Regions from separate parts of the Paenibacillus sp. PsM32 genome, predicted to be linked through region 3. Evidence: riboswitches for the same ligand, from Rfam matches in the RefSeq annotation. Region 3 holds a riboswitch; each other region holds the start of a gene.
The links. Region 3 has a riboswitch for thiamine pyrophosphate ahead of tenA (thiaminase II). Riboswitches for the same ligand answer to the same signal wherever they lie in the genome.
Positions count from the first base shown of each region.

Region 1: another riboswitch for thiamine pyrophosphate. It lies ahead of QCD85_RS06580 (thiamine phosphate synthase); the one in region 3 lies ahead of tenA (thiaminase II).
Region 2: another riboswitch for thiamine pyrophosphate. It lies ahead of thiM (hydroxyethylthiazole kinase); the one in region 3 lies ahead of tenA (thiaminase II).
Region 4: another riboswitch for thiamine pyrophosphate. It lies ahead of QCD85_RS14170 (ABC transporter substrate-binding protein); the one in region 3 lies ahead of tenA (thiaminase II).

Region 1 covers NZ_JARUWY010000002.1:159,507-165,723, reverse strand. The annotation lists gene QCD85_RS06590 (NtaA/DmoA family FMN-dependent monooxygenase) at 1-1,323, shown strand, start outside; partial or broken gene QCD85_RS24000 (ATP-binding cassette domain-containing protein) at 1,724-2,312, shown strand; gene QCD85_RS23995 (ATP-binding cassette domain-containing protein) at 2,387-3,280, shown strand; TPP riboswitch at 3,427-3,536, shown strand; gene QCD85_RS06580 (thiamine phosphate synthase) at 3,773-4,402, shown strand; gene QCD85_RS06575 (NAD(P)/FAD-dependent oxidoreductase) at 4,411-5,688, shown strand; gene thiS (sulfur carrier protein ThiS) at 5,679-5,882, shown strand; gene QCD85_RS06565 (thiazole synthase) at 5,884-6,217, shown strand, end outside.
Region 2 covers NZ_JARUWY010000001.1:1,270,849-1,277,065, forward strand. The annotation lists gene thiD (bifunctional hydroxymethylpyrimidine kinase/phosphomethylpyrimidine kinase) at 1-700, opposite strand, end outside; gene thiM (hydroxyethylthiazole kinase) at 740-1,549, opposite strand; TPP riboswitch at 1,643-1,745, opposite strand; gene QCD85_RS05645 (alpha/beta hydrolase) at 1,915-2,745, opposite strand; gene QCD85_RS05650 (DUF1129 family protein) at 2,894-3,562, shown strand; gene QCD85_RS05655 (TetR/AcrR family transcriptional regulator) at 3,735-4,313, shown strand; gene QCD85_RS05660 (MBL fold metallo-hydrolase) at 4,533-5,267, shown strand; gene QCD85_RS05665 (FecCD family ABC transporter permease) at 5,306-6,217, opposite strand, start outside.
Region 3 covers NZ_JARUWY010000004.1:163,829-170,045, forward strand. The annotation lists gene QCD85_RS10805 (TIGR01777 family oxidoreductase) at 1-711, opposite strand, end outside; TPP riboswitch at 883-986, shown strand; gene tenA (thiaminase II) at 1,132-1,818, shown strand; gene QCD85_RS10815 (ECF transporter S component) at 1,836-2,432, shown strand; gene QCD85_RS10820 (ABC transporter ATP-binding protein) at 2,410-4,008, shown strand; gene QCD85_RS10825 (energy-coupling factor transporter transmembrane component T family protein) at 4,005-4,745, shown strand; gene QCD85_RS10830 (nuclear transport factor 2 family protein) at 5,016-5,393, opposite strand; gene QCD85_RS10835 (ArsR/SmtB family transcription factor) at 5,564-5,881, shown strand; gene rlmN (23S rRNA (adenine(2503)-C(2))-methyltransferase RlmN) at 5,925-6,217, shown strand, end outside.
Region 4 covers NZ_JARUWY010000006.1:275,456-281,672, forward strand. The annotation lists gene QCD85_RS14145 (response regulator) at 1-85, shown strand, start outside; gene QCD85_RS14150 (TatD family hydrolase) at 134-952, opposite strand; gene QCD85_RS14155 (ABC transporter ATP-binding protein) at 949-1,770, opposite strand; gene QCD85_RS14160 (ABC transporter permease) at 1,757-2,554, opposite strand; gene QCD85_RS14165 (MTH1187 family thiamine-binding protein) at 2,563-2,853, opposite strand; gene QCD85_RS14170 (ABC transporter substrate-binding protein) at 2,878-3,915, opposite strand; TPP riboswitch at 4,033-4,144, opposite strand; gene QCD85_RS14175 (pyridoxamine 5'-phosphate oxidase family protein) at 4,385-4,801, shown strand; gene QCD85_RS14180 (aspartyl-phosphate phosphatase Spo0E family protein) at 5,096-5,272, shown strand; gene QCD85_RS14185 (bifunctional 2',3'-cyclic-nucleotide 2'-phosphodiesterase/3'-nucleotidase) at 5,604-6,217, shown strand, end outside.

The DNA.
Region 1 (6,217 bases), on a different contig from region 3:
GGAGTGGTCCTCGGAAACAACTTCGGTGCGCATCCAGCCGCATGGCGGATGCCGCACGCGGATCTTGGGTCATACACTAATACCGATGCTATAGTGAAACAGGCACGGTCAGCCGAGCGAGGAGGAATGCATTTCCTCTTCCTGCCCGAACGTCTTTTCCTGCAAGGCGATCTTTCCACGGCACCGCCTCTGTTCAACATCGATCCAATCATTACCTTGTCGGCTGTGTCTCAGGCGACCGAAAAGATCGGACTGATGGGCACGGCGTCCACCTCCTTCACCGAGCCGTATCTGCTGGCCCGCCAATTCAAGGCTCTCGACGTGATCAGCGGCGGACGGGCCGGATGGAATGCTGTACCGAGCTACGAACCCGTTGCTTTCGCGAATTTTGGCAAGGTCCCGCCGCTTCGGGAGAATAAGTACGAGCGTCTCCACGAAGTGGTGCAGATCGTCCAGGCGCTGTGGGGAAGCTGGGGATACGAAGCGGGCCGGCCCGACCCGAACGGCATGTTCGCTGACTCGGCCCATATTCGTTCGATCGATCTCCAAGGCAAGCACGTCGGAGCACGCGGACCGCTTCCTATCCCGCCGTCCGAGCAGGGCCAGCCGGTCATTATGATGCCTGCCAGCAGCGGTTACGGCCTGCAAGCCGCCGGCATGTACGCCAACATCGTGATTGGAATGCCATCGACAATCCAAGAAAGTCGGGCTACCCGTCGGGCCGTGCAGGAAGCTGCCATACAGGCGGGCCGAGATCCCGAAGAAATCAAATTCGTTGTATTCGCCGGCTTCACAGTCGGCGAAACGAAGCGGCAAGCCCTCGATGCACGCCGCGCACTCGATGACAGAACGGATATCCGTGGACCATTGTCCCATCTGGGCGCTTATCTCGGCTTGCGTGAGGAACTTACTCTCCCTGAATCCCCCCTTACGGCTGCGCAGCTCGCTTCCGTTCGGGCGCATCCGCAGGACGCACGTTCCATTTTGGCAGTCAAGTTGGCTAAAGCAGGGTGGTCGCCGCGTGACATCCTTGCCCATGGGGTGTTCGAGACTACGCCTACCGTAGTTGGCACCGCCGAGGAGGCTGCCGATTACCTTCAGGAATGGTTTGAAGCCGGAGCCGCGGACGGATTCGTGACAAACTTCGACGACTTTCACACGGGGATCGACGAATTCGTTGATCGTGTCGTCCCCATCCTGCGTGAACGCGGCCTTTTTGCCGACGGATATGAGGGGGAAACCCTCCGTGACCACCTAAATCTGCACCGACAATATGGACTAGATCCCCGTATTGCAAATGAATCGACCGGAGAAACCCATTGATAGACCGAAAGATTGTTTCCGAAATAGCTATTACTGAGGAATACTAAAATTAAATTTGTAATCATAAATGTAGTCAACGTTAGATCGGTTACTTGAGAGGAAATGATCTAAAGCAAGGCTTTTACGTAACTTTAATATAAGAAACAATACAGCTTAGCGAAGCCATTTACGGAAAAAAGTATACTTTTCAAAAGTGATAAGGGTAGCGATGAATAGACGCTACCTTTTTTGTGTTCCAAAAAGCATACATTTATTCTACATATCAGAAAATGAATGTAAAAAAATGAAAATTTTCAGTTCTAGACAGCTTCTGCTTATGTTACAATACACTCTGTAGCAATTTTGTGATGATGTATATTTAAAAAAGAGATATTTAACATAGACAGGAGCATTATTTAGTATGAGTTTGTTATCAGTAGAAAATGTAACACATAATTTTGGAGACCGAACATTATTTCGGGATGTATCTTTTCGTCTGCTTGCTGGAGAGCATGTAGGCTTAGTCGGTGCAAATGGTGCTGGCAAATCAACATTGATGAATATTATGACAGGTAAACTGTTGAAAGATAGCGGTAAAGTCGAATGGGCTCCGCGTGTACGTTATGGTTATTTAGATCAGCATACCAAGTTAACAGAAGGAAAAACAGTACGTGATGTACTGAAAGATGCTTTTCTTCCGTTGCTAGAATTAGAGCAGGAGTTAAATGAAGTCACCAATCAGATGGCTGAAGCATCCCCGGAACAATTGGAAGTATTGTTAGAACGAATGGGTGATATTCAAGAGCAACTGGAAATAGGAGACTTTTATCTATTAGATACCAAAGTTGAAGATATGGCTTACGGTCTTGGACTCAATGTTATTGGACTTGATAAAGACGTAACAGCTTTGAGCGGGGGTCAGCGTACCAAAGTACTGCTTGCCAAGCTATTACTGGAAAAGCCTAATGTTTTGTTGCTGGATGAGCCTACCAACTATTTGGATGTAGAGCATATTCAATGGCTAACTCGTTATCTACAAGAATATCCACATGCTTTCGTATTGATCTCACATGATACAGATTTTATGAATCAAGTCGTGAATGTAATTTATCATTTGGAATTTGCCAAATTAAATCGTTATACAGCTGATTATAATAAGTTTTTAGAAATGGCTGATATTCAAAAGCATCAACATATCGAAGCCTTTGAAAAACAGCAAGATTTTATCAAAAAACAAGAAGAATTTATTCAAAAAAATAAAGCGCGTGCATCTACATCCGGTCGTGCAAAAAGTCGTGAAAAGCAATTAAATCGTATCGAACGTATCGACAAACCAGAAGAATTTGCTAAGCCAACATTTAATTTCAAAGAAGCTCGTGCAAGTAGTAAAACAGTCTTTGAAGGTAAAGACTTTGAGATTGGATATACACATGCTTTATTGCCTAAAATGACAATGAATATTGAACGTGGTGAAAAAATTGCGATTGTTGGTTGTAACGGTGTAGGTAAATCAACATTGCTCAAAACTATTCTAGGTAAACTTCAACCGGTTAGTGGTAAAACTTATCTTGGCGATTATTTGCATTCTGCTTATTTTGAGCAGGAAGTACGTCCAGACCAATTGACACCGATAGATGAAGTATGGAATGAATTTTCACATTTAAGTCAAAATGAAGTACGTGGTCATCTGGCACGTTGTGGTCTGAAAAATGAGCACATCACTCGTCCTATGCGTATGTTAAGTGGTGGAGAGCAAGCGAAAGTTCGTTTGTGCAAACTATTACTGCGTGAAAGCAACTGGGTATTATTCGATGAACCGACCAATCACTTGGATGTTCATGCTAAAAATGAATTAAAACGCGCTTTAAAAGCATATAAAGGCACAGTATTGCTTGTTTCTCACGAACCTGAATTTTATGAAGATTGGGTTACTAAAATTTGGGATGTTGAGCAGTGGTCTGAAGCTAAAGCGAAATAAAAGATTTTCCATCTTTTTAAGATGTCGTAGCTAGTTGTACTCATTTGTTTTTAGAATGAACTGTGAAAAATGACTTTATAAAGAGTCTGAGAATCATTTGCTTTATTGAATAGTCTTTGCTAAGATGAATAACAAATTGAATAGCTTGAATGCACTAGGGGGGCCGCTTGAGGCTGAGATGAAAGCAGATATTGCTTTCGGACCCTTTGTACCTGATCTGGATCATACCAGCGTAGGGAAGTGGTAGCAGAGTTTCGGAAATGTTAGATCATATTAACGATAAAGTCTTTTACTGTATAGAATAGTAATTATTTTATACAGAGGAGCTTATGATGATCTAAAATATGGTTTCCGTTATTTTAAAATAATCTTGTTTGCTCTCAGACAAGGCTCATTATTTTCTAGGTCTATACTAGCCACTTCTTGAATAATAAGAAGTGGCTTTTTTGCGTTTGCTTATACACTTTTGAGGAAAGGAGGGCATATACCGATATGGAACTTCATGCAATCAGTACAGGTCAACAATCGATCTACCAGTTTGTAAAGGTAGCTTCACAGATACATCCGTGGACAACCGCTATTCATATTCGTGAAAAAAAGTGGTCTGATTCTCAGATTATTAATGCTGTCCAGCAGCTCATGCATACAGGAGTACCACTATCCAAAATAAGGATCAATAGTCGACCTCAATTAGCAGCGGATTTAAAAATAGGGGGTGTGCATTTAAGTGAACATATGTCTTATGTAAATGCAGATGATCCTCCTTCACTATGGAAAGTCGGGCGATCTGTTCACAGTATAGAGCAAGCATTACAAGCTCAAAGTGAAGGGATAGATTATCTTTTTTACGGTCATATTTATTCGACTAACTCTAAACCTGATCTGATTCCACAAGGATTGGATCAATTGGAAAAGCTTTGTCATGCGGTATCTCTACCTGTTATTGCAATAGGTGGTATTCAGCCATCACACTGCCAAGACATTCATCAAGCAGGCGCTAGAGGAGTAGCTGTAATGTCTGGTATTTTTGAAGCAGAACATCCTCAGCATGCCTGTCAGTTGTATAGCCAAAGTATTCAATATATGACTTCTACGCATCTACAATCATTAGGAAAGAAGTGAATCGGCTTATGGTTCATCTATCTAATCTCAAAGCTAATCATTATGACGTAATCGTTGTAGGTGCTGGAGTGATCGGTGCTGCTATTGCTTATGAACTGGCACAGCAAGGAGTCAAAGTAGCTTTGCTTGAAAAAAATCAACCAGCTTCTGGCGCATCAGGTGCAGCAGGAGGGATGTTAGCTGCTCATTCTGAACATTTTGCTCATCCAGAATTGTACCAATTGGCATTATACAGTCAATCGCTATATAGCAAGCTTGCGACTGATCTATTGGAGAAAACTGGGATTGATATTGGACTACGAACAGAAGGATTTTTGCTACCACTGACCAAGCAAGAATTACAGTTAAGACATAAAGACCCACTTCAAGCAGATCAAAGGTATGACAAGACATTTGATGCAAATTTATTTCCTTTACCAAATAAAAGTCATACTTCTGCTTCTACACATAACGATTCAAAAGTAGATCGCAAAGAGTGGTGGAGCCCATCATATCTAGCACAAGTTGAGCCACATATTTATGCTCCTTCTGGAATGATCTACAATCCAGATGAACCGCAATTAATTCCAGCTTTGTTTAATCAAGCGCTTGTTCAAGCAGCGATTCAGCATCATGTCGATTTTTATCCTGAGACAGAAGTATACCGTTTACTGCATTCGCAAGGTAAAAATCATATTACAGGTGTAATCACTAATCAAGGAGAAATCTACGCTGAACAAGTAGTGTTAACAACAGGCTTGAGTACACAACAATTACTAGTAACAGAGCAGTATAGTTTACCTTTGGTACCGGTCAAAGGAGAACTCATCGAAGTCAGTACTTCTTCTCAATATCTTGGACATACGATTTATGGAGAAGGCATTTATATCATTCCCAAAAGTAATCATCGCATCTGGATTGGAGCTACCAGTAAACCAGAACGTACAGATACAACAGTAGATCTTTCTGCGATTGCTCAGTTATTGTCGGGAGCGGAGCAATTTCTGCCTGCGATAGGATCAGCTACGTTTGAACGTTGTTGGTCAGGGATACGTCCTGGAACACCGGATGAATTACCTTATTTAGGAAGGATTCAACCGCTTGCTGGATTATGGACAGCTTCAGGGCATTATCGAAATGGGATGTTGTTAGCTGCTGGCACAGCAAAATGGATGGCAGAGGCATTAATAAATAATGACACAGCGCATATCCCTGATTGCTTTTCACCAGAACGAGCTTTGCAAAAATCGAAATCTTTATCATCGAAATCTCGATCTACAGCCAAAGGAGTGACTACATGGAATTAATTATCAATGGTCATCGGAAATATGTAGAACCTGAATACAATACGGTATCCAAATTGCTAGAATCATTATCTCTTGGTCACAAAACAGTGATTGTAGAACATAATCAACAAATTTTGCAAAAAGAAGAACATCCGCATATTACACTGGCAGACAAAGACATATTAGAGATTGTACATTTTGTAGGAGGTGGCTGATTTGTTAACGATAGGTACACATACATTTACATCGAGACTGTTACTAGGCACGGGGAAGTTTACAGATTTGCAGATTCAGAATCAGGCGGTAGAAGCATCAGGCACAGAAGTGCTAACATTTGCAGTAAGACGATTGAATCTAGATCAAGTGAATGAACCGAATTTTCTAGAAATGTTAGATCTCCAAAAATATAAACTATTGCCTAATACCGCAGGAGCCAAAACAGCAGAAGAAGCTATTCGGATAGCACGTCTGGCAAAAGCTTCTGGATTATGTGATATGATAAAAGTAGAAGTTATCGGAGATGATACGTTGCTTTTACCTGATCCTTTGG
Region 2 (6,217 bases), on a different contig from region 3:
GTACAGCTTCATAAATAGTTTTGCCTTTAGCAAGTTCTGCTGTTAATGCCGCTGAAAAAGTACATCCTGTGCCATGAGTATGAGGCGTATCAATCCGCTGACTTTCCAAATAATCAAATTGCTTTCCATCGTATAACAGATCGATTACAGTAGACGTCGATGTATCGTGTCCACCTTTGATCACTACATATGTTACTCCCATTTCTACAAACTGCTTGGCGGCTTGTTCGCGCTGCTGTAGATTGGTAATCGATAGACCTGTTAATAACTCAGCTTCTGGCAAATTAGGCGTGATAATCTCTGCCAGCGGAATCAGATCAGAGATCAGCGCTTGCAACGCTTCTTGTTGTAACAGCACAGAACCTCCTTTAGCGACCATCACCGGATCAATCACTAGATGTTGCCATTGATACTGTTTTACTTTTGCTGCGACATAACGAATAATCTCTGCACTAAATAACATCCCTGTTTTGACAGCGTGGGGTTGTAGATCCGTTCCGATCGAATCCAATTGCTGTACAACACCTTCAATCTGAACCGGATAGACACCTTGTACCCCTGTCGTATTCTGCGCTGTGATAGCGGTAATAACAGACATGCCATAGACACCGAGTTCTTGAAATGTTTTGAGATCGGCCTGAATGCCTGCGCCTCCTCCACTATCTGAACCTGCAATCGTCAATGCTTGATACACGTTCATCTTGTCTCGCTCCTTTATCATATGAATGTATGTTCAATATTAAGCTTTGGATGAAGTGATCTGGGCTCGTGCAGTTACGATCTCCGGGGTGACTAGAGACAATTGATTGATAAATTGCATCTGAAAACTGCCTGTGCCTTGCCCTGCTGTCTGTTCATAGGCAATCTCTGCGGCTATACCGTAAAATGCTAAAGCTTCTGTTACGGCTTCCAGACGTTCTTGAGCTTGTGCAGGATCAGCGACTGCGATAAATGCACCGACTACGGCACTCAGTAGACAACCGCCGCCTGTCACTTGTGTTAATATCTGATGACTGTTAGCAATGGTATAGGTGTTCTGTCCATCGGTTACGACGTCTTTTTCACCGGTGATGGCTACAATGCACTTTAATTTTTGAGCAGCCTGCTCTGCGATCTGGATCATATTGCCTTCGCCTGCTCCTGCATCGACACCTTTGATCTGCCATGATTCGCCGATCACATTAGCCACTTCAGCCACATTGCCACGTAACACATCCACTTGAACATGTTCGATAATTTGCAAAGCCGATTGTGTACGATACGGGGTAGCTCCTGCTCCTACCGGATCAAATACAACAGGCACACCTGATTCATTCGCTGCACGTCCTGCACGTTGAATCGATTCGACGGTGTATGGATCAAGCGTACCGATATTAAGCACAACTGCATTCGCTATAGCTGCCACATCGGCTACTTCTTCATGCGCATATGCCATAAAAGGAAAAGCTCCCAGCGCCAGCAATCCGTTCGCTGTAAAATTAGTCACGACCATATTGGTAATATTGTGAATCAGTGGATGTTGCGCCCGTACTTTGGCTAGAAAAGTCATTGATATTGCCTCCTATAACGTAATAAAGACCCATCCATCTCCAGAAGAGACAAATGGGTCAAACATTCATTCAGGTATATCACAACATGAGTGAAAATTCAGCCTCCACTTCCCTCCGCTAGTATAATCCAGATCAGGTTCCAAGGGTCCGAAATTGAATTTTCGTCTCAGCCAACAGGCTCCCCTAGTGAAATCAGTAACTATTCGATTGTTCTTTCTTACCATACCACTGGTGAATGATCTGGTAAAGGATTACACTAGAAGAAATCGCGCTTATATTGCCAAGCGCTTAATGTAAGATATTTTGCTATGCAAAAATCATGGTTGATTACACTAGAAGAAATCGCGTTTATATTGCCAAACGCTTAAATCATCCAGTGTTGCCAATCGGTCTGAGCGACTTTGCGTTCGGTGAGCCATTGACGGGTTTTGTCCAGCAGTTCCCGGCGGTGGGTTCCATTGGAATACGTGTGATCTGCTTGGAAAATAATTTCTTTATCACAACGTCCTTCTGAACGTGTCCAGAATACTTTTTGATACAAAAAGGCATAATCTACTGGAATCACATCATCCCCTGTACCATGAATCACCAGCACATCGCCACCAAATTGCTTGGCTTCTTGAAACGGTTGGAAATTGCCTAACGAATCAAAGTATACAGGTGTAAACGAGTAACCTAAATGATCGGCTTGTCCTTCGATCACAGCTTGATCGTATTTGTCCCGACCGGTTAATTTGATAATATCGTTAAATGGATGTCCTACTGCTGACCAGAGGACTAGACTTTTGACACGATGATCACGTACAGAAGTAAGAATAGCTACAGCACCACCCAGACTATGACCGATCAATGTGACGCGGGTAGGATCAATGTCACTGCAATTCATTGCATAATCCAGTACAGTACGAGTCTGAGCGACCATTGATTCAAGTCCTTCTTTGCCATAGTCGCCGCCACTTTCACCGCAACCTGCATAATCAAAGCGAACCACCATATAACCGTCAGCCGCCAATTCACGGGCTGTACTAACAAATAGGCGATCCACTCCAATACGGCTGCCAACAAAACCATGGCAGATCACAATTAGCGGTGTACGGCTTTTGCCTCGTCCTGCTGATTGTGGTTCCTGTTCAGGATAATGAATACTAGCTGTCAGATCCAAGTCGTGATGTCGAATGACGATATTGCGTTCCATGATGATTCCTCCTCTTAAATAAACAATTCCGATCAGTTTAATATGCTTTAATCTTGAAACCATATTATCATTAACGCTAGATCATTGTCAACGCAAGGAAAGTATGGCAAAATAGTAGCTTCGAACAACGAGAATGGAGGAATGAATAATGAGCTCAATACGCCAAATGGTTAAAAATATTAACGTCGTACGGGATCAATTAAAACCAGAAAATTTGGATTATTATGATGATGTTATTGTACATGTACGGGATGCACGAATTGATCGTGAAGCAGGCGAAGAATTGCTTTTAGAAATGGGTCATCATTTGCTAGAAGCGCAGAAAAAAGGTAAAACTGCCAAACAGTTATTCGGTAAAGAATCGATAGAGTACGGCAATATATTAATTCGTAATTTACCGGAAAAGAAACAATTGAGCAAGCCGATGTATTACTTGATGATTCCGTGGGTAGCGTTAACATGGGTATTTCTTATTCAAGCATTAATGGGATTGTTCAAAATCAGTATTAGCGATTCTGGCATTGTTGGGCAGATCAATGTAGCGACTCTTATTATTGTAGCGGTAGGTTCGATTGCTCTGGTCGAAATGCTTACAAGATTTACCGATCAGCCTGTTGAACAAAGTGATGCAACAAAGCCAGGTATGCAAATCAATGCACGCGCTATCTTAACGTATCTGGTGATTTTGGTACTGATTTTTGGTGTGGGAATCTTTTTACGTGAAGTGATGCCTGTGATTACGATTGCTCCATGGGTAAGTTTGTTGTTATTTGTGATCGGTGTAGTCGGACAGAAATTTATTTTTATGCGCAAATAAAAAGATCAGCAAGCCTATGTATTATTGAATAAATCAAAATAGAAAGATTGCATTTTATTTTGCTAAAGGTATACCTATCGCTTACAATAAATAAGATTGATGAATATCATTAGCTTATACACAAATCTTATTCATATTCTACGAACAGGTATAGTTAAAGGAGGGTTATGCTTTGCCACCTCGCACCGGGCTTAGTCTTCATTCTATTTTGCAAGCAGCTACAGAAATAGCAGATGAACGTGGATGGAATGAAGTGACACTTACGATATTAGCTCAGAAGCTAGGGGTTCGTTCGCCTTCTTTGTATAATCATGTGAACGGATTACCGGGATTACGTCGTGAAATGGCATTAACAGGATTGGATCAACTCAAAGACGCATTGATGCGGGCTGCGGTAGGACGATCTGAAGATAAAGCGATACGTGAAATGTCGCGCGCTTATCTGGAATTTGCTCGTGCTCATCCCGGATTATATGAAGCTACGTTCTATACATCAGATATAGATGATGCAGAGATCAATGATAGCAAACATCAAATGTTGGAATTATTCATGCAAGTATTAACCGGCTTTGATTTGAATGAAGAAGCCTTGATTCATGCCATACGTGGACTACGCAGTGTTTTGCATGGCTTTAGCTCACTCGAACGTATCGGTGGATTTGGCTTGAATGTCGATATAAATCAAAGTTTTGAATTGATTATTAATACTTTTCTGCAAGGTCTGCATACGGTAGAGTCCAATCATAAATAAGCAAATACACCACTTGTACAGAGATAGTAACGTTTAAATATGTTACTTCTGTCTGTAGAGTGGTGTATTTTTATGCTTTTTGGTAACAGAATCATCGTTAGATTAGTAAAGAAAAACTCTTTCTTTTACAAAAGACTTATAATTTTTTTAGAAATAATTAATATAGTTATTGATTTAACTAATACTATTAGTTTATAGTGTAATCAAGAGGTGATTGATATGAAAATAATTAGCAAGAACAACTTACATCAACTTATTTTTTTACCACGCATATTTCCCGTAAATTGTTATATCGTCGAAGAAGAGTCCAGTGTGACTTTAATTGATGCAGGATTGCCAAATAGTTATAAAGGTATTCAGCACACGATTTCTCAGATCGGCAAACCGTTAGGCGCTATCGTTCTAACTCATATCCATGATGATCATGTCGGTTCATTAGATACATTAAGTCAGCTTTATCCTGATATACCTGTCTATGTATCACAGCGAGATGCACGCTTAATGATCGGTGATATGAGCTTGGATGCGGATGAACCTCAGACTAAGATCAAAGGGAGTGTTCCCAAGCGTCTACAAACTCGCCCTTCTGTTTTGCTTAATGAAGGGGATCGAATAGGTTCTCTTCAAGTCATCGCCACACCGGGTCATACGCCAGGCTCTATTTCGCTGTGGGATACTAGAGATCAATCACTTATAGCTGGTGATGCTTTGCAGACTAGAGGTGGGATCGCTGTGGCAGGTTCAGTACGTCTGACATTTCCTTTCCCTGCTCTGGCGACATGGAGCAAAGAACGATCTCTACAAAGTGCTCGCAAATTAGTAGCATTACAACCAAGTTTACTTGCTGTAGGTCATGGTGCGATGATCACCGATCCGTATCAAGCTATGCAAGATGCTATTCAGCATGCAGAACAACGTTTGCCTTCTTCCTTATCAATCAAACAATCGCTGTAATCGTAAAAGAAACGCCAAAAAACCGCACAGATTTAACTTCATCCTGTACGGTTTTTGCTTTTATACTCACGCCATAATAAAAATAAAAAATACGGTGCTCCAATGACCGAAGTAACCAATCCTACAGGAAACTCCAGAGGTGGCGCCAGAACACGTCCAATCACATCTGCCAGTAACATCATGATCGCCCCGACCAGTGCTGCTACTGGCACAAAATAACGATGACCACCAGATACCAAGCGCCGTGCAATATGAGGGCTCACCAGACCTACAAAGCCTACCATACCTACAACCGCTACCGAACCACTGGCTAATATAACTGTCAGTAGCAGCAATATAGCACGCATCCACTCTATGCATAATCCTAGCCCTTTGGAAGATTCTTCGCTTAATCCGAAAATATCAATAGATTTTGCTAATATCCAGACGATAGGTACAATAATCAGAATAATAGGTGCTAATTGAACCACCTGCTCCCAATTACGTCCCCATAACGAACCATTTAACCATAAAAGAACGGTATTCGTATTCGCAGACGATTGTGTAATCAGTAATTGTACCAGTGTGCTTCCACAAGCACTCACCGCAATCCCAACCAATGCCAGCCGAACAGGATCGACTCCATTTCGATAAGATAATAGATATACGCAAAAAGCACCGAGAGCTCCACCAACAAAAGCTGTTAGCGATGTCAGCCATGTACTCTGTATATCTACAGGCAAAAGAAGTACAGTACAGACTGCTCCTAAAGCAGCTCCTGCCGAAATCCCTAGTGTATCAGGAGCTGCTAAAGGATTACGTAAAATGCTTTGTGCCACCAGACCAGACACTGCAAGCCCGCTACCTACTAAGATCGCCAGTATAATGCGAGGCAATCGATAATGAAAAATAATATAGGCTAGATCAGCATCTCCATACTGTGTAAATGCTCTGCCGATATCTTGCCAGCT
Region 3 (6,217 bases):
ATGCATCACTTTGCGCATCGTTGCCATCAGTTCACGATTGGTCACCGGATTAGGAGACGTGCAGTTGAATACTCCTTCAAGCGATTCCCACTCTTGAATAAATAAAATAATCTGAAATAAATCTTCAACATGAATCCAGCTAAACATCTGCTTCCCTGACCCTTGATGACCGCCCAGCCCGAAGCGAACTAGATTTTTGAAAGGGGTCATCACACCACCACCGGGCCCTAATACGATAGCAATCCGTAGTGCGGCTTGACGGGTATGGGGAAGGCTAAAAGAGAAAAAAGCTTCTTCCCACGCTTTGGCAACATCTACCGAAAATCCGCTACCGATTTCGCCTTTGGTCTCGGTCATAGGGCGATCTTCTGCATGGCGATAAATGGTAGCTGTGCTGGAATTGATCCAAAGCGCAGGCGGATGTTCACAAGCCAGGATAGCGTTTCCAAGAATCTGGGTAGTTTCGATTCGAGAGTTCATAATTTCACGTTTATTTTGTTCGTTATAACGACAATTGACCGATTTACCCGCTAGATTAATCACCATTTCTGCTCCATCGAGAGCTTGAACAATTCCTTGATGATCATCCCATGCGATATGCGGCGATTGTCTGGAAATGATCTGCACTTCAATACCCAATGCTGCAAATCTTTTTTCCAAATACTGTCCGATAAATCCTGTGCCACCTGCCAATACCACTTTACGTGTCATCGAGATCAACTCAATTCTGTTTAGATAGTTAAATCTACGCGCAAATCCTTACTAATAATTATATTTTACACCATTTTATAACCCTATAACTGTTAAAAAAGGAAAGATTACTGAGGTTATAGCAGTTGACAGTCTGTTCAATCGTGTGTACAGTAAGATGCAAATGAATCGAATGACCACTAGGGGAGCCTTTGTGTAGGCTGAGACGGGAAGATCCCGGACCCTTGGAACCTGATCTAGTTCATACTAGCGTAGGAAAGTGGAGACTGTGCAAGGGTACCTGTACATATACGTACACCTATTCTGCCGCTCCATCACGGGGCGGCTTTTTTGCATGTATTTTTCCATATATTCCAGTAGTGGTCCTTCTTTATTAACCAAGCGTCGCTATCGATGCTTCAATCTAAGGAGGATACAGTTATGAGTTTTTCACAGGAAATTAGACAGGCCGCAGACCCTATTTTTGAAGCGATTTTTAATCATCCATTTGTACAAGGGATTGCCAAAGGTGATCTGCGTAGTGAGCAATTGATCCATTATGTAAAGCAAGATTTTGAGTATTTGAATTCTTTTATGCGTATCTATGGAACGGCGATTGCGAAATGCCCAACACGTGAAGATATGGCGATGTTTAACGAGCAGATTTCATTTGTGCTTCATAGTGAAATTCATCCTCATAATAACTTTTGCGAGGTGGCTGGCGTCAAGTATGAAGATTTGCAAGGATATGCGCTTTCTCCTTCTTCTCATCATTATATTCGTCATATGTTAACTGTGGCTCATGAAGGGGGTTTAGGCGATATTTTGGCGGTATTGTTGCCTTGCCCGTGGACGTATTGGGAGATTGGTGTGAAATTATTGGATGAAGTGAAGCCTGATGCCTCCCATCCTTTTTATGATTGGATTAACTTCTATGGCAATCGTACCGATACGATTACTCATCAATTCTGTGCTCGGTTGGATGAATGGGCAGAGCAGACGACACCTGCACATCGGGCGCGTATGAAAGAGCATTTTCTTCTAAGTTGTCAGTTTGAATATATGTTCTGGGATATGGCGTACACTCTGGAAGATTGGCCTGTGCCGATGGAGGTTGCACGCGTATGAGTTCCTCATCGATCTCTATGACATGGAAAATGAAAGAAGTGGTGTTGACTGTTATTCTGGCGGTGGCTTGTGGCGTTATTTATCTAGGATGGTCCACATTATGGATACCGATCTCTGCATTAGTGGGGCCTGTAGGTGCAGGATTTATGTTCGGTATCTGGATTATTGCAAGTCCGATTGTAGCTTATATTATTCGTAAGCCAGGGGCGGCATTGATCGCTGAAGTAGCGGCTGCGGCTGTAGAGCTGTTAACAGGTAGTCATTTTGGATTGTCTGCTTTATTGATCGGTGTTTTTCAAGGGATTGGAGCAGAGATTGCTTTTGCTCTATTTGGCTACAAACGTTATAACTTGATGACGTTAATGTTATCAGGAGCGCTGGCGGCAGTAGGTGGAGTATTGTATAACGTTATCGCTAATGGATTCGGCTATTACACCACACAAGTATTGCTGACTACTCTAGTTATTCAAGTGATCAGTGGAATGATTTTAGGTGGATGGTTAGCCAAAATTATTGTAGAAGCTTTGTGCAAAACAGGGGTACTGGATCAATACGAAATTATGAAAGTACGGCGGAAGAAGGGAAATGCGAATGGAATCGCTTCTAGGGTGTAAAGATCTGTCAGTACGTTTTTATCAGCGAGAAGAAAATGTATTAACAGATATTCATTTATCGATTTCACGTGGAGAAAAAGTATTGATTCTCGGGCCAAGTGGTAGTGGCAAGTCGACGCTATTGTCTGCATTGTCCGGTATTATTCCTGAACATGTAGAAGCTGAAGTGGAAGGCGAGATTCAGTTAGCTCCTCAATGTGGCGTGATGTTTCAAGACCCGGATTCGCAGTTCTGTATGCTTCATGTGGATGAAGAGATTGCTTTTAGCTTGGAAAATCGCTCTATTCCGCGTGCTCAGATGGACACTATGATAGATACAGTGATGAAGCAAGTCGGTCTGAATATAGATCGTCATACTGCTATTGAGACACTATCTGGAGGTATGAAGCAACGGCTAGCGCTAGCGTGTCTGTTAGCGCTTGAACCGGAAGTTCTTTTTTTCGATGAACCGACAGCGCAACTTGATCCGATCAGTCGCAAAGAAATCTTTCAATTGCTACATGGCTTAGCTGATCAGTACGGGCAGACGATGGTATTTGTAGAACATACATTAGATGGGTGTATTGAGTGGATGGATACAGTCATTTTAATGAATGCACAAGGGCGTATTATGGCTCAAGGCAAGCCAGCAGAGATGATCGAGCGGTATCGTGCAGAGATGGAAGAAGCTGGCATATGGCAACCTCAATTATTCCCGTATACATGGGAAGATGTACAAGATCATCCGTCTCATCCATTAGCGAAGCAGTTGCAACACACACTACAACAACGCCATACAGCTACACTACATGCAGATACAACAGACAATCATACACCTGATATCATAGTTACCGAACAACTGGAGATCGGGTATCGTCAAAAATCCGTTATGAGCGATATGAATATCTCGATTCAGTCAGGGAAATGGGTAGCGATTGTCGGAGCTAACGGAAGTGGGAAAAGTACATTTCTCAAAAGCTTAATTCGGTTAGAACGTATTCGTAGTGGTCAGCTTTCTTTTCACCATAAATTATTAAAAAAATGGAGTGATCGTGATCTGTATGAGCAAGCAGGATTTGTTTTTCAAAATCCTGAACTGCAATTTGTAACCGATACGGTGTTTGACGAGATCGCTTTTGGTGGACGACAACGGAATTGGTCAGAAGAGGAAGTAACCTCCAAAACGATACAATTGTTGCAAGAATTCGGCTTAGAAGCTTATCAAGATCAACATCCATTTACACTTAGTCTGGGGCAAAAAAGGCGCTTGAGTGTAGCGACTATGCTGTTATTCGATCAGTCGTTACTTCTATTAGATGAACCTACATTCGGGCAAGATGCTAAAACATCGGCTGAATTAATCAAGCGACTGCAACAACGGCAAGCTCAAGGAACAACGATTGTGATGGTCACTCATGATATGGATCTGGTCGATGAATACGCCGATACCGTGATTTTGTTTGATCAGGGCAAAGTAATCTACAATGGAGCGCCTTATCATCTCTTTGCTAATCCAGAACAGATCGGGGATCATGCGATTATCCCTCCACTTCATTACCGGTTGCTACAGCCACAGAAGGAGCGGAGTATTGTATGAAAAGCAATCATTCGTGGTTATCCACCTTGAATCCGACGATCAAGTTGGTGACTCATTTGTTAGTGATGTGCGTATTGATGGCAGTCACTGATCCTCGTATCACTTTAGCGATCTGGTTAGTAGCACTGGTGATTGGAATGACTTTGGGTGGTTGGCGGATTGCTTATTTGCTCAAACGATTATTGCCGTACACGATCTTTTTTGTAATGATTTTCTGGATGATGGCGGCATTTGGTAAAGGTGAGCATACCATCTGGCAATGGGGATGGTTCCATATTACTGAAGAAAGTCTGAATAATGGTCTAATGATCGCCCTGCGGATGCTTGGATTTGTTACGTATGGACTGCTGTTCACATCGACCACCGATCTTACTGCTATGATTATGAGTCTGGTTCATCAATGTAGATTATCGCCAAAGTGGGCTTATGGACTGTTAGCAGGATTTCGCTTTATCCCTTTGTTCCAGACAGAACTGGCTCAAATGAAATCGGCGCATAAGATTAGAGGGTATAAGCAGAAGAATAGCTGGAAATCTTTTATCCGTTATGCACTACCACTATTCACGCAAGGTATTCGCAAGTCTGAACGAATAGCGATAGCGATGGAAGCACGCGGATTCACAGGCACACGTCAGCGTACCTATTATCTGACTCCACAATTAGCAGGCAGAGATGGTTGGTATATGGGGTTATTGTTAATAGTCGTTCTAGGAATAACATTTATATTGAAAAAGTAGATCAAAAGAAGGAGCATCTTGTGAACGAAGATGCTCCTTTGCTTGTCTATATGCTGTTCATTTGCATGATGATGATCGCTTATGTACACTTATTATCATTACCAATAAAATCCAGATATAAATGAGGTGAATGATATGCATATCGTATGGAGTAATTTGTTGATTACGATGGGAATACTGATTGCTGTCGTAGCGGTACTGACATGGATTACGATTGTAGCAGTCAGATCCTATCGCAATAAACATAGAACTTAATCTACATACTTAGCATTAATACTTGCTAAAAGCGTCTTGATTCTCCTGTACATTTTCCAAAAATACAATCTTACCTTCTTCATTCACGCGAGCAATATCAATTCCTGTTTTGGCATAGACTGTTCCTTCACTCGACATGCCACATACTGCCCAGCGGGATTCGTAGGTTCCGTTGGTTTGCAGTTCCCACGGCTCATGCATATGTTTGATATCAATATTGTATTGATAGAATGTATCCATAAAGGTTTTGAACCCGTTACGTGTAGCTCCGTTCAGTACAATCTCTACATCTGGAATAAATAAATCCAACAATTGTTCCATCGCTTGTGGATCAGTACGTGAAGCATCGAATAAGCGGAAATAGTCGTTTAATGTTTGGATAGCTGTTGTCATTTGATAAGGCTCCTTTTTGGTAAAAAAACACAATCTTGCTCTCATTGTATTTAATAGTTTGATGAAATTCGAACTGTTAAAGTGTATCATACATCTAACATAATAAATAGTTCGACCAAAATCGTACTTTTCAATTGATAGTTGCTCCAATAAATGATAAGTTGAAGAGTATGAAAATATTAGAAGCTACCAGACCGACACCGATCAAGCTTGTCGATGTATTCAGCGCACTAAGTGATCCTGTGCGATTGAAAATACTACTGTGTCTTGCACATCATGGAGAAAAAAGTTGTGCAGGTTTTCAAATGAGTCATATTTCCAAATCCACCTTGTCTCATCATGTTAAAATATTACGCGAAACGGGATTAATCCAATTACGCATTGATGGCAGACAACATTTTTATCGTATTTGCCAAAGTGAACTAGACACTCAATTTCCTGGATTGTTAGCATCTATTCTTCAAACGGAAGAAAAAGATCTACTCTAATCTGTTTTTCCTCAAATTTAATAGCTTTGAAAGAAGGTATACCATGAATAAACCATCCATTTATGGATTAACATTAGATCAATTATCGTCATGGCTTGGTGAGCGTGGACACAAGAAATTCCGCGCCGGTCAGGTCTGGGATTATTTGTATCGTCAGCGTGTAACCGAATTTAATGAAATGAATGAAGTGAATCCGGCTTGTACCGCTTTGCTTGCTGAGCATTTTGCAATTCAGACATTAACCGAACATGTGAAGCAAGAATCTGCTGATGGCACAGTGAAATTTCTGTTCCGTTTGGAAGATGGCAACTTGATCGAAACGGTATTGATGCGTCA
Region 4 (6,217 bases), on a different contig from region 3:
GTTGTTATCTGTTATTCTGGTATGGCTTTCCGATTGGGAACATCCCCAAACGCTATACAATCAAAATCAAAAGCAACAACAATAAACATCTATCATCGTAAAATAGCACACCAAATCAGGCACAGCGTTCGTATTAAAGACGCTGTGCCTGATTTGGTGTGTAAAATGATGATGTATTTTGATAGATCAAGTGGCGAGCTTCTTGCTCTGATATCTGCTGAATCTTAGCCCATTCAGAACAGACAGTAGCAGTCATAGACGGATGAGTCATTTGTCCGGCAAAAGAACCTTCAAATGGCCACGGGCCGTCCGTTTCAGCCATCACCAGATGAGCAGGATATAGTGTAGCCAATTGCTGAATTTCCGGTTCGTACTGAATATCTGGCGTGAACGAAATATAATAACCTTTGGCTATCATACGATCAATCGTAGCAGGATATCCTTTGAACCAGTGAAAATGAGCCTGAGTGATACCATATTGTTCTAAAAGATCACAGGCGATCTCTGCATCTTCATAGACAGCATGTAAAATAACAGGCTTGTCATAAGCAGCAGCAAGTTGTAGCAAAGCAGACAATACATCGATATATCCTTGTTCATCTAATTGGTCGCCACGTTCTTCTGCTTCTTGTCGCAAGTAATATGGCAATCCAATCTCACCAATCGCTACTATATTATTGATACGTTGCTTTATCCATACCAATAACGTCTCAAGCTCCTGCGAGCCCGTTAAAGGCTGTTCTGGATGATATCCATAAGCGGGACGAACGATAGACGGGTATTGTTGAGCCAGCTTCTCATTACGCTGACAGGAAGGTAGATTCATCGAGACTGTAATCAGCGACTGGATATGATGTTCTGGAAGCGATTGAATGATTCGCTCAATCTGTTGATCTTGATATTGATCCAGATGGATATGGCTATCGATAAGCGGAGCATTGACAGGCTTCATGATTGATCACCTTCATGGGTATCACGCATCGCATTCATCAATTGTCTGCGTAGAGCAATAAATTGCGGATCATCGGTAATCTCTTCTCGCCTTGGACGAGGAAAAGGAACTACAATATTATGCAGTACAGTAGCAGGACGACGAGATAGCACATAGATTCGATCTGAAAGTAGTAATGCTTCTTCAATATGATGAGTGACAAAAATAACCGAGCGTCTATTTTCTTCCCAAATGTTCAACAACCATGATTGCATCTCACTGCGTGTAAAAGCATCTAATGCACTAAAAGGCTCATCCAGACAGAGAAGATCACGAGGTCCTAGCAAAGCTCTTAAAAACGCAACCCGCTGTTGCATCCCGCCAGATAATGTATGAGGATAAGAGGATGCAAAACCACCCAGTCCAACTTTATCTAGCCATTGTCTGGCTAATTCTAATGATTCTTTGCGTGGTAATCCTGCTACTTCGCGCGCCAAAATAACATTATCTTCAATCGTACGCCAGGGCATCAAAGCAGGTTGCTGTGGCATATAACCGCTCAATCCTTTACGACCGGTTATATTTTGTCCGTCCAAAAGGACTTGTCCTTGATCGGGAAGCACCACGCCACCAATCATTTGCAAAAGCGTACTTTTACCGGAACCAGAAGGGCCGATAATGGATACAAATTCACCTTGCTCTACATGCAGCGAAATGTCTTGCAACACATGTAAAGATTGCTTGCCCTGTGTAAAAGATTTGCTGATTCCTTGTAATGCTAATAGTGGAGTAGAGTTGTTCACCGATAAAGTCGGATCTTGAGGTTTATTTAGCGACATCTTTAGAACCTCCTTTGACAGCACGATGTTGTGCAGGGTGATGCCAGCGAACAGACCATTTTTCAATTATATTAATTAGCATAAATAACATAAGACTGATCACTACAACTACCAGTATCGCTAAAAACATATGGTCGGTGCGAAAAGCTGATTTTTGCAACATCATATAATAGCCAATCCCTTCACTACTGCTAATCCATTCAGCGATAATAGCGCCCATCACACTATAGGTTGCAGCAATTTTAACTCCAGAAAAGATCGAAGGTAAGCTAAAAGGTAATTCTAATTTCCAAAAGATCTGATTTTTAGAAGCGCCGATCATTTGCATATAATTAAGCATTGTACGATCGGTAGTAGCCAGTCCGCTCAGCGCCGCAATGGTCACCGGGAAAAAGCATACCAGAATAATCACAATTAATTTGGACAATATCCCAAATCCGAACCAGATAACGAGTAGCGGTCCCAGAGCAATCGTAGGGATATTTTGACTCAAGATCAATAATGGATACAATGCTGAACGTAGAAAAGGAATATAATGAAGCACGCCAGCGACCAGTAATCCAAAAGCAACACCTATACTAAAGCCGGATAGTGTCAATTTTAACGTCGCCCATGTATGCAAGCCCAGTCGGTCTTTCTCACTCCATGCTTCATGTCCAATCAATGCAGGACTGGGAAGAATCCATGTCTCAATATGGAATAGACTGGTTGCCAGTTGCCAGATAATCAGTAATAAAACAACCGCCCCGAGGGGCGGCCATATGCTTTTCCACCATGTATTCATCGTAGCCATTAGCGGTACTTCTCGGTTAATCCATCCATACTGATTCCGGTTGGACTATGAGCAATTTTGATCTGAGAAATAATACTCGGGCTTCCTTTTTCCACTAACGCTTCGTGCATTTGACGAACCACTTCTAACAATTCGCTAAGTTCGCCTTCCATCGTGGTCTCAAGTGGATGCACTTCATATTTCACACCGGAGGCTTGAATCACTTCTATTGCCCGGTCGACATAATCGTAAGAGTTCTCACCAGCTTGAGTTTTGGGAATAACCTGAATACTTAAAAGGGTGTGTGCCATAGTAGTCATCTCCTTATGTTCTATTTATGATTTGGTGGCTTCAGGTAAATAATCGTTTGTATACGCTTTGGTTGCATCTAACGGTTTGTCTAACAACTTCTGCTTGAACATCCAATCGGCATAACCTTCCCAGACCGATTGTTTTTGCTCGCCCCAGCGTTTGGCATCATCTTGATAACGTGGAGATAACCATTTTTGGCTAGCTTTGACCAGTGCAGGATCAAGATCAGGTACTGCTTTGAGCAATATATCTGCCGATTCATCGGGATGAGCGATTGCATATTCATATCCTTTACTGGTTGCCGCCATAAATGATTTCACAAGTGCAGGATCGGTAGCGATCTGCTTCTCATTGGTTACGATAACAGGTGTATAATAATCTAATTTATCGGAATAATCTTTTACATATAACATATCTAATGGTTGTCCGCGAAGTTCTGCTTCAATTCCTGTCCATCCATAGAATATCCATGCAAAGTCGATTCCTTTTTGTACAGCTGTAAAATAATCGGCATTACCGATATTAACACTTTTGACTTTGCTAACATCGCCACCGTCGGTATCCATAATTGATTTCATAACCGCTTCTTCAACAGGAGATCCCCATGCACCGTAGGATTTGCCTTCCATATCTTTAGGGCTTTTGATTCCGCGATCTGTAGGAGCGGCAAAGCCAGATGTATTATGCTGGATAACTGCCGCAAGTGACACTAAAGGCACTCCTTGTACACGCGCTTGAGTCACACTTTCTTGATAACTGATTCCAAAAGGCACTTCACCAGAAGCGACCATCGTATCTGCTCCACCTTGACCGGGAGCAATAATTTCGACGTTTAATCCTGCTTCTTTATAATAGCCCAGTGCTTGGGCAACATATAAGCCAGTATGATTCGTATTTGGTGTCCAGTCGAGCACGACTTTTACATCTTTAAGGGCAGATGTTGATCCTGCCTGATTGGCTGTATTGCTTGTACTTGTTGCTGAACCACATGCAGTGGTGATCCACAATAAACCTACCATTAACCAAGGTAAGCTTTGACGCCACCTTTTTTGAGTTCTCATTACCGTCATCCTTCTTTCTTCTAGCTCAAATAGTCAATCCTGTAGTACTGGATAAAAGGCATAAAAAAAACGCCCCCATCGGGACGACATAGGTGCAATTATAAGCTAGCGTACAGCATATAACGACTTGTTACTTTCCTACGCTGGCATTATCCAGATCAGGTATAAGGGTCTGTATTTATCACAATACACTCTCAGCCAGTTGCAACTAGCTCCCCTGTACATATGCGGTTTTTTTACATTGTAATTATAGACCAGAGGGTATCAACTGTCCAGTAAAGAGAATGCGGTGTCATCAGCAAAAGACAGTGTATTTCGGTTCAGTCTCGCTGTCTAAGGGTATTTACATATACGGAAGTTTGTAACTAACAAAAGTTCCATTCAATATTCTTCTATACGTATCGAATAGATATACATAGACATAGATATTGAATACACCCATACGTTTATATACAGGAGGAGATTGATCATGAGTAAAACAGCTGAAGAACAAGCGATATTAACTGCATTAGAAGGTAATCCATTTTGTGCACTAGGTACAGTAGAAAATGACAAACCTAAAGTACGCTACATGGCGCTATATAACGAAGGCTTGAATATTCATCTCGCGACAAACCGCAAAACACATAAAGTCGAAGAGTTAGAAAAAAATCCGAACTGTTATGTATTGTTGGGTTATGAAAAAGGCGGCACTAATCAAGTCGTTGAAATCGAAGGCGTAAGTGCTGTATCTACAGACGACGAATTGAAAAAACGTGTCTGGAAAGAAGAATTTAAAGAATGGTTCTCCGGTCCAGAAGATCCTGATTATGTGATCCTAGATATCAAACCACAAACGATTGAATATACAGATCAAGATGGTAACAAAAAAACGTGGACTGCGTAATCTGATACAACTTTAATGGTTTAAGATAGCAGTTATCACATAAATGACTCGGAATTTGAAATTTGCGAAACAAGAGAAATGAATGCAAAATTCAAATTCCGAGTTTTTTCGTCTTTATTTTTCCATAAAAAGGATAAAATAGGTACTTGAGGAACTTGATAAGGTATACTCAAATAAGGTATAAAAAGGTATATAGAAATATTTTATAGACTAACCTGTAAAATGACGATGATGGAATAAAATGAAAGTCTCATTGATAGCAAGATATAAGGAAATATACTGGAGGTGGTTTCCTTGAACTTAAAACAAATAGAACAACAGATTGAGCAGGAACGCCGCATATTGAACCAGATGGCAGAAGAACATGGGATGCGCGATTATCGCGTGTTAGACCAATCAGAACAATTAGATCGAATTTTAGATATGTATTTTCAATATAAAGATCGAAATACTAATTTTTTAACTCCTTAATCTCAATGAGTTATTATTTATGAAAAGAAACATGACACAATCATGTAAATTATAGAACTTTTCGCAAAATAAATCTTATTTTCATAAAAAATAGAACTAATAACCCTTCAAATATATCAGCTGATAGTATACAATTCTATCATGCGTTTCTTTTGGTAGCCTTTTTACTATTTATCTGCCTACTCTAAATCATAATTTCCAATATGATTTTTTAAAATCAGCATGTAAAGTACATTATCACTGCTTGTTCATGCTGTTATACATATAGGGCATAGAGATAAATAGAAAAAGGTCAAGCGAATGCGAATATATTTGGGAGGGGTTTTTTATTTTGAACTTGGGAAACAAAACATTTAAAAAAGCAATTACTGTCATCGCAGCTCTGCAATTGTTTGCAGTGTCGGCAGTTCCTGCTTTTGCAGCCGAAGCCACTTCTTCTGAATCTACCGTAAAATTACGTTTGTTGGAGACAACAGATATTCATGTGAACGTAATGAACTATGATTATTATTCAGATGCAGCGACAGATCAATACGGATATGCCAAAACAGCGACATTGATCAAAAATGCGCGTGCAGAAGCCAAAAACAGTGTATTGATCGATAATGGTGATTTATTACAAGGTAATCCGCTGGGTGACTATGTAGCCAAAGTTGATCCTTTAAAAGCAGGCGAAGTTCACCCTGTCTACAAAGCGATGAACCAATTGGGTTATGATGCAGGAAATATCGGTAACCATGAATTTAACTATGGTCTGGATTTCTTGGGTAACGCTCTCAAAGGCGCTAACTTCCCTTATGTGAATGCTAATATTTATACAGATGATGGTACAGGTAAAGGCGAGAAAAATTACTTTACACCTTATCTAATCTTAGATAAAGAAGTCACTGATGAAAGTGGAGCTAAACATACGATTAAAGTAGGTGTTATCGGCTTCGTACCACC